2 regions of the Acetonema longum DSM 6540 genome follow, and region 1 is predicted to be linked to the other one. Evidence: riboswitches for the same ligand, from Rfam matches in the RefSeq annotation. Region 1 holds a riboswitch; the other holds the start of a gene.
The links. A riboswitch is a leader RNA that binds a small molecule or an ion and turns the genes downstream of it on or off. The one in region 1 is predicted to bind cobalamin.
Positions count from the first base shown of each region.

Region 2: linked by a shared signal. The riboswitch ahead of ALO_RS03780 (response regulator transcription factor) and the one ahead of ALO_RS21850 (energy transducer TonB) in region 1 are both predicted to bind cobalamin.

Region 1 covers NZ_AFGF01000269.1:61,131-65,553, forward strand. Annotated here, with positions in the region: partial or broken gene ALO_RS19590 (AAA family ATPase) at 160-542, shown strand; gene ALO_RS19595 (hypothetical protein) at 563-967, shown strand; cobalamin riboswitch at 1,120-1,303, shown strand; gene ALO_RS21850 (energy transducer TonB) at 1,776-2,585, shown strand; cobalamin riboswitch at 3,194-3,369, shown strand; gene cbiD (cobalt-precorrin-5B (C(1))-methyltransferase CbiD) at 3,452-4,423, shown strand, end outside.
Region 2 covers NZ_AFGF01000025.1:14,741-19,163, forward strand. Annotated here, with positions in the region: gene ALO_RS03760 (flavodoxin) at 1-393, shown strand, start outside; gene ALO_RS03765 (STAS domain-containing protein) at 460-723, shown strand; gene ALO_RS03770 (metal-sensing transcriptional repressor) at 864-1,139, shown strand; gene ALO_RS03775 (hypothetical protein) at 1,155-1,343, shown strand; cobalamin riboswitch at 1,428-1,610, shown strand; gene ALO_RS03780 (response regulator transcription factor) at 1,801-2,505, shown strand; gene ALO_RS03785 (HAMP domain-containing sensor histidine kinase) at 2,567-3,787, shown strand; gene ALO_RS03790 (ABC transporter substrate-binding protein) at 3,897-4,423, shown strand, end outside.

The DNA.
Region 1 (4,423 bases):
GAAAAGGGTAATAGCGGCTGTTTTCTCATAAGCCGAAAAATCACCTAAATTCTTCAGTATGACAACGCAGGCGTTGCTTTTACCTAGCATCTGGACCTTTTTGAACGATCCCAGATTCGAGGCCACAGATGGGCTTTTCCGATCAGAAAGGAAGCGATCATGAAAAAAATTGCTTTTTACGGTAAGGGCGGCATCGGCAAATCGACGACTGCGGCAAATGTGTCGGCGGCGCTGGCGGAAAAAGGCTATCCGGTCTGCCAGATCGGCTGCGATCCCAAGAACGACTCTACCCGGCTGCTGCTGGGCAGGACCTGTATGCAGATGGTGCTGGATATGGTCAGAAAACATGCTTTGCCGGCGTGAAATGCGTGGAAGCCGGCGGCCCGGAACCGGGGGTAGGGTGCGCCGGCCGCGGCATTATCGTTGCTCTGGAGAAGTTGAAAGAACTGAAGGCGATACAGGATGAGCAGACTGTCCTCTACGATGTGCTGGGAGATGTGGTCTGCGGCGGCTTTGCTGTGCCGATCCGGGAAGGCTACGCCTGCAGCGGCAATGGGGCGAATTGTGTCTTGAGCGCACCCTGATTGTCGCGCCTTCTTCCATCGCATTGGGGCTGGCCCAGGTCCTTGCCGCCGAGTGGGCCGCCTCGGGTTCCATTACCTTTGTGTTGCAGGACGGGATGTCGTCTTACCCTGTCCCCCAGAGCTTGGGTACCGTTTGGAACGGACAAACCGACGGCCGGGCTGTCGAACAGTATCTGGACGAAATGACGGCAGGACTGCTCCTGTCCAGCGGCAACGAAAAGGCTATTTTGCAGCAGCGGGCACCGACGGTGCTTAGTCAGACCATCGCCATGCCTGTCTATGACGAAGTCATTTTGACCGATCTGCCGTTTATGGGCCTGCGCGGCGCTTGCCATATGACCGAGCGGCTGTGGAATCAGTATATGGGTTTTTGCCGGCGCTAGAGGTGAAGGAATGTTGAATTAATATGCAGTCGGTATGTTTTTCATTTTCTGAATTCGGACGGTATGAGATTAGAAATAAGAATCAAAAGACCGGATTAATTGCGATTTGACAGCTTGACAGAATTGTCATTCTTTGCTACAATAAAACAAAATTGAATAGTAATGAGATAGGTGCCCGTAAGGGCTTAATAGGGAAGTCCGGTGTAATGCCGGCGCGGTCCCGCCACTGTAATGGGGAGCAAACCCAGAAAAGTGCCACTGAGACTTTGTGTCTTGGGAAGGTGTGGGTGAGCAAAGAACCAGAGCCAGGAGAACTGCCTGTCTAACAGTCACCGTTTTTTTTACCCACGAGCGATGGGGAGGGGATTATGGAGTAATCTACCTTCCCGGCTATTTTGGCCGGGATTGTCTGTTTCAATGGATTTCTCCGCTAACAAGTCCCTTTCTGTATGCTTTTGCGGGAAGGGACTTTTATAATTTTCGTCGAAAGGTTTCCACGCTATTTTGGCTGGCGAGGAAAATTAGCCATATCTTAAATCCCTTATTGTTGTTGTATGGTGCGTTCGGCAGACGCACTGCCGTCCCCGCATGGGGACTTCCTTTTTTTTATATTTGCCCTCTGCTGTCACAAATTCCTTGGGAGCGGCCTATTATCATTTGCAGGAATTGTCCCACGATCATATTATCCGGATTATTAAAACGATGGAATGATCCCTCGTACCGCCGCAGTCTATCCGGCGGCAATATGAGATAAAATAAAGCAGCGGATTGGCGCCGGCTTACCGGCCGACACCCGGGGAGGTATCTGATGATTGCGGTGGAAAAAACAGACTGGGGCAAAGCGTTGACGATTTCTTTAGTGATCCATATCACCCTGCTGCTTGGCTTTGGCTTGATCATCGTCATGGCTCCGGAACAGTATATCGAATTGGAATTAGGCGGAGGCGGCGGCGGAGGAGGCAGCGGCGGCGGCAACGATGAAATAGCCGTGTTTGCCGCCGATACATCTGCTGCGGATACTTCGGCTGCATCGATTCCTTCTGTCCCTGAGACCCCCTCCACTTACCAGGAACAAGAAGAAGCGGTTGAAAGCGTTGAGGAGAATATTTCGCAGCACCCGGAACAACCGCAACAGCCGAAAGAACCGCCGGCAAACGCCGTTTTTGCCGCTAAAAGGGATGATGATGCCAAACCTATGGATAAAAGTTCTGGCTCGGGTTCAGGCTTGGGAACCGGCTCCGGTTCCGGTGTGGGCTCGGGTTCTGGGTCGGGCTCCGGTTCCGGTGTAGGATCGGGTGCGGGTTCAGGGATTGGTCCGGGTTCCGGCCCAGGGTCCGGTGACTCGACTGCTCCCCGCATTTTGGCAGAGATCAAACCCTCCTATCCATTGGAGGCAAGAAAAGCGGGATGGGAAGGAACGGTTGTTTTGAGAATCCAAATTATGGAGAATGGCGCTCCGGGACAGGTAACTGTCTATCGGTCCAGCGGCTATGATCTGTTGGATGAGGCGGCTATATCGGCTGTACGGCAATGGCGTTTTGTGCCGGCGAAAAATCGGTTTGGCCAGGTTATCCGATGTTCTACTACTCTGCCGGTGATTTTCAAGTTGCGGGCGTGATTCGGGTTGCTCCACAAATATCGCTCCGCAGTGATTCACGCTCAAGAGGCCTTAAAAACGGCAAAGCTTCCAAAAAAGTCCATCGTATTTTTTAGGACTTTGGGACACTGCCACGGCAAACTGCGGCAGTCTTTTATTGATAACCCCAGATATATACGCGTGTTAGCCGTCGATTTCCGGAATCCGCCCGTTTATGGCGGATTTTGGTTTTGGGTTTCACTGACCAGCGTTGTCAGGCGCATGGAGAGATTCGGCGTTAGCAAAGAGAAGTTATATCAGGCTTATTTGCAGGCCTCCTATCGACCTGTTGGCAAAAGAATTTGTTGAGTGGGGAATGGTGCTTTTCCCAGCAGGATAGGCTTCCGGTCCTCATCAGGCATATCGTTTAACTCCAGCCGCTCACTCATGCCAGCTATGCCCTGAGGTCAATCGGTCCGGCGGCGAGCCTGCCACACTTGCTTTACTGATATTGGTATTGTATGTCCTGATTCTCTCTGCGACTGACGTTTGGACTATGGAGAAAGTAAAACAGGAATATTTCTTTAAAAGGTAAGCCTCAGCCGGCAGGAATCTTTATTAAACTGCAGAATCAAATTATAATGACCATAATTGCATAGCCGGGAAGAGGTGCAAACTGCTTAAAAGGGAAGTCCGGTGAAAAGCCGGCACGGTCCCGCCACTGTGAGGGGGAGCCTGTTCTGCAAAGTGCCACTGGATTGAATCCGGGAAGGCGCAGACAGCGATGAGCCTTAGTCAGGAGACCTGCCTGTTCTGACACACCGTTATAACCTACGAGAGATAGGCAGGTGGGATAACTTTTAATTGATTGGCAGTTTTCCCCCTGTTTACACACAGGGGGATTTTTCATGACTGAAAAGAAAATGCGCCGGGGAATTACTACCGGCACTTGTGCCGCGGCAGCGGCGAAAGCAGCGCTGTATGCTTATTTTGGCGAACATAAGACGATAGTTGAAATAGAAACACCCCAGGGGCACACCTTGTTTGTGCCGGTGGCAGCCAGTGAGAAAACTTTTTCCGGGGGGCGCGCTTCGGTCGTCAAAGATGCCGGCGACGACCCGGATATTACCAATGGTGTAACAATTTACACCGATGTGACTCTGTTGCCCTCAGCGGAGATTGTGATCAAGGCCGGACCGGGGGTGGGAACCGTGACCAAGCCGGGCTTGTCAGTGGCGGTCGGTCAGCCGGCCATCAACCCCGGTCCTCAGACCATGATTAAAAAAGCGGTCCGGGACCTTCTGCCGGAGGATCAGGGGGCCTGTGTTACTGTTTCCATACCGGGCGGGGAAGCTCTTGCGGCGCGTACCCTGAACCCTATATTGGGGATTGCCGGCGGTTTGTCAGTGATTGGCACTACCGGCATCGTTGAGCCCATGTCCGAAGAGGCGTTTAAAAATTCGCTGGTGCCGCAAATGCAGGTAGTAAAGGCATTAGGAAAACCGCACCTGATCTTTGTGCCGGGGAAGATCGGTCAGGATATCGCCGTCCGCTGCAATCTTCCCCAGGACGCTACTGTGCAAACCAGCAACTTCATCGGATTTATGCTGGAAAAGGCAGTTGAACTGGAATTTAAAAGCGTATTGCTGTTTGGTCATCTCGGCAAACTGGTCAAGGTGGCCGCCGGTATCTTTCATACCCACAATCGTATGGCCGACGCCCGTATGGAAACGATTGCAGCCTATGCCGGGGCAGCCGGCGCTTCCCAGGCGATCATACGGGAAATTCTGCAATGCAATACGACGGAAGCAGCGATCCCAATTCTGGAGAAGCAAGGTTTACACAGCCTGTATCCTTTGCTGGCCCAGAAGGCCAGCGAG
Region 2 (4,423 bases), on a different contig from region 1:
ACAGGCAACACGGAAATGATGGCGCAAGCCGTAAAAGAAGGAGCGGAGCAGGGCAATACAGTAAAACTGCTAAGAGTGGAAGACGCGACCCAACAGGATGTGGCGGCAGCGGATGCCGTAGCCTTTGGCTGCCCCTCCATGGGGTCAGAGATGCTGGAAGAAGGGTACATGGAACCATTTGTAGCTTCCTTGCAGGATGTGGATTTTTCCGGTAAGACCGTAGCCTTATTCGGATCCTATGATTGGGGCGACGGGCAGTGGATGCGGGAATGGGCCGACCGTATGAAGGGGTACGGCGCCAATGTAATCGGCGAGGGGCTGACCATACAGCTTACGCCGGATGCAGACGGGCTGCAGGAATGCAAAGCTTTAGGGGCAACACTGGGTAAGTAACCGGCACACTGGCTGAATGGTTATACTAGTGCCGCTTGCGCCACAAACGCCGGGAGAGTGGAAGATATGTCAATTTGGGTAAAGGCGGATTCGCAGCAGGTATATATTAACATAAGCGGTGATGTTTTTACGGAACATATCGAACTTTTACAAAGCAGCCTGCTGGAGCACCTGTATTATGGTTACAGGCGGATTGTTCTCAATATGAACGATGTGAGGAATTTTGACCATAATGGCCTTGCTATGTTGCGCTTTGTTCGCGAGCGGTTTGCCAAATACGGCGGTGTGATCATTTTGGAAGATGCCAAAGGGCATGTTGGCGAATTTTAAAAGAAAATATTATGTTAAAAACAGATGCCTCAAGGCATCTGTTTTTCATTTTAAGGCGCAGAGTGTGTTCTTTACCCGCTTTTGCCTTGACAATATCCTCCCCGGGGGGATATTATGGAGCTGGAGGAGGGATACCTTTTATGCAAAATCATACACATGCTCATCAGAAACAAGTTACAAACAGACTGTCGAGAATTGAAGGACACGTTCGATCAATTAAGCAGATGGCTGCTGAAGGCCGTGACTGCCCTGAAATATTACTTCAGATTGCAGCGGCTCGAAAAGCTCTAGACAATGCTGCGAAACTCATATTGAAAGATCATCTTGAACACTGTCTTATTCATGCGGTCAATGAGGGCAAACAAGAAAAGTTTCTTAAAGATTTACAAGAGGCGATTGACCACTATATTAAGTAAATAGGAGGGGGGATAATGAAGGCTTTTCTGATAGTTGCGGCTTTGATGGCTATTCCATCCGTAGCCTTGGCTCACTCTGGTACATTATTTAAGATAGCAGTAAATTATATTCCAATAATATTAGCTGCCGTTCCCATGCTGTTGAAGCTATTTTCCAAGCTGGTTTCAAAAATATATTCTTTTTTCATGGAAGAACATAAATAAAAGTAAAAACAAGACAACCGCGCTCGACAGTAAGCAACACCTATGCTAAAATTTAAAATAGCAACGAAAATGCAAGAAAAGACAAAAAAATAATTTGGTGCAGGTGCCTTTCGGGGCTTAATAGGGAAGACCGGTTAAAGGCCGGCGCGGTCCCGCCACTGTAATGGGGAGCAAAGCCATGATATGCCACTGGAGCGTAAGTTCCGGGAAGGTATGGCAAGAGCCACGATCCAGAGCCAGGAGAACTGCCTGCATGACAATCACCGTTTGACCTGCGACAGACAGGGAGGGAATTTATCGAAATAATCTCGGCTTTTTAATCGGAATATTTCGTAGATAGATTATTCTAAAATGGGACCTCCCCCTGTTGCTGCAGGGAGGGTCTCATTTTTTAATTTCATGGCCGCCGCTTAAATTGACGCAGGACAATTCTGCCGCACTTACTAAGGAGCTGATTATGGGTAAGCAAATCAAAATTTTAATCGTTGACGATAATGCAGATATTCGTGATATTGTTTCTATTTTACTAAGCGATATGAACTATACAGTGCTTAAAGCAGAGGATAGCGCTGCCGCCATGAAGCTGCTGCTGTTAAATCCCAATATCGATCTCATAATTCTCGATATTATGCTGCCGGATCAATCCGGCTTTGATGTGTGCCGGGAAATGCGCCAAAAGACAATGGCACCTATTTTGTTTCTAACCGCAAAAGCCCATATCGCCGATAAGAAATATGGGTTTGATTGTGGTGGAGATGATTATTTATTAAAGCCGTTTTCTTCCATAGAGTTGTCGGCAAGGGTACAGGCGCTGTTGCGCCGCTACGCCGTATATCAGGGGAAAAGCGCGAATCAGGCTAACGAATATATCAAGATACGGGAGCTGCTGGTACATCCGACAGCAGGTGAAGTATCGGTCGCAGGGATTGATATTTTGCTGCGCCACATAGAATATCAATTATTGGTTTTATTGGCCAAGAACCGGGATCAAGTATTTTCTGTTCAAACTATTTACGAAACAATTTGGCAGGAACCATTTATGCCGGCATCCAGTAATACTGTTATGGTGCATATCAAAAATTTACGGCAGAAGATTGAAAAAGATCCGCAGAATCCGAAATATATTGTTACGGTTTGGGGGAAAGGATATAAACTTATTTAAACAATCGGTCTATATGCAGCTGAATGTTAAGTTGATTCTGTGCCTCATGATTTCTTTCTTCGTGTCTGTTTTGCTTTTTCTCTGCTTACAGGCCGGTGCAGGCATATGGATCGAAAAAAGGCTTAGGCAGCCGCAGTTTGTAAAAGAACAGTTGCAAGAGGAGGTATCCCGGCTGCAGGCTTATATTCTGGAAGAGAATGTATCTGTTTTGGATTTTCACAAGTTAAACAAATGGGTGGCCTCAAGGAAGATTACCATGATTTCCATGTATCAGAACGGCAGGCTTATCTATGACTCCAACGCGAGCGGCCTCGGGGCGGAGCCGCCCCCGGGTGATGCGCTCTATCCGCTTCATTTTCATGATGCGGATGTGATGGTCAGTATCACTTCTTTTCTGAAACATCGCTATGAAGATATTGCTACATATATGAATCTGGTAATATTTTTTTTCGTATTTTTATTGATCATGTTATCTTTCGTTCGTCAAAAGACCTTGTATATTCACCGTTTGGATCATGAAATAAAATTGATGCAGGGCGGAAACCTGGATTTCCCCATCACCGTAAAGGGCAATGATGAGCTTGGTTCACTGGCGCGGGATATTGATAACATGCGGCGCTCCCTGCTTCTGCAGAACCAACGGCAGGAGCGCCTGGAAACGGTTAACCGCAATTTTGCCACAGCAATATCTCATGATGTCCGCACCCCGCTTTCCGCTTTAATCGGTTATCTGGAAATTATGATTCAGAAAAAAAATCTCAGTGACGAGCAAAGGCGTCAGTATTTGCATACCTGTCAGGAAAAGGCCTGGCAATTAAAAAAGCTGACTGACAATATGTTTGAGTATCTGGTTACTGCGTCTGATGATGACGCTGCCGGATTGAACACGAATATTGATCATAGTTTGCTGGAGCATCTTATTTATGATGGTGTTCTGCTCCTTGATTTTCATGGTTTTATTACCGAATTTACCAAGCCTGAAAATATACACTATAGTATCAGTTTTCCGATTGACAGCCTGCAACGAATTTTTGACAATATTTTTTCAAATCTTATTAAATATGCTGATCCGGCAAAAGTGGTATCAATTTCCGCCTTTATTGATCATACTTCACTGTATATCAGCTTCAGCAATACTGTCCGCGCTGCTGCCAGTCAGACAGCAAGTACCGGTCTGGGGTTAAAAACCAGTAAAAGCCTGCTGGCGCAAAACGGGGGCAGCCTGGTCATTGCGCAGGATGAAGCTGTATATACCCTGACGATCGAATTGCCCGTCAACTGATTGAACCGGTTGCTGATTGCAATAGTTCTTAAATAATCTGAAATATAGACATCATCCATTGCCTTATGCCAGTCGTAACGCTATATTTAATCAATAGGGGGAGATAAGCATGAAAAAGATTTTATTGTTAAGTTTGGTGCTTATTCTTGTTTTTATTGCGGGATGCGCATCGCCTAAAAATCCAGAAAAGATAATAAAAGACGAGATTACAATTTCCGCGGGAGTGAATTTGGTGGCTGGCGGCTATGACCCGACCGCGGGTTATGGCGTCTGGGCGCCGGATATCTTTCACAGCCATTTGTTGCAGGTGAAAGCGAACAACCAATTGGAAAACGATTTAGCCACATCTTATGAGGTTAGTCCGGATGGCTTAATTTACACGTTTAAAATACGAACCGACGCCAAATTTGCGGACGGGCACCCTCTGACCTCTGATGATGTGGTCTTTACTTTCACGACGGCAAAAAGTAAAGCCTCTGCGGCTGACCTGACTATGCTGGATTCCATTGAAGCATTGGACGAGCATACGGTTGTTTTTCATTTAAAGTATCCCTGGTCGACTTTTGTCTTCCACCTGAGTGAAGTCGGAATTGTGCCTAAGCATGCCTATCATAGCAATTACGGCGATCATCCGGT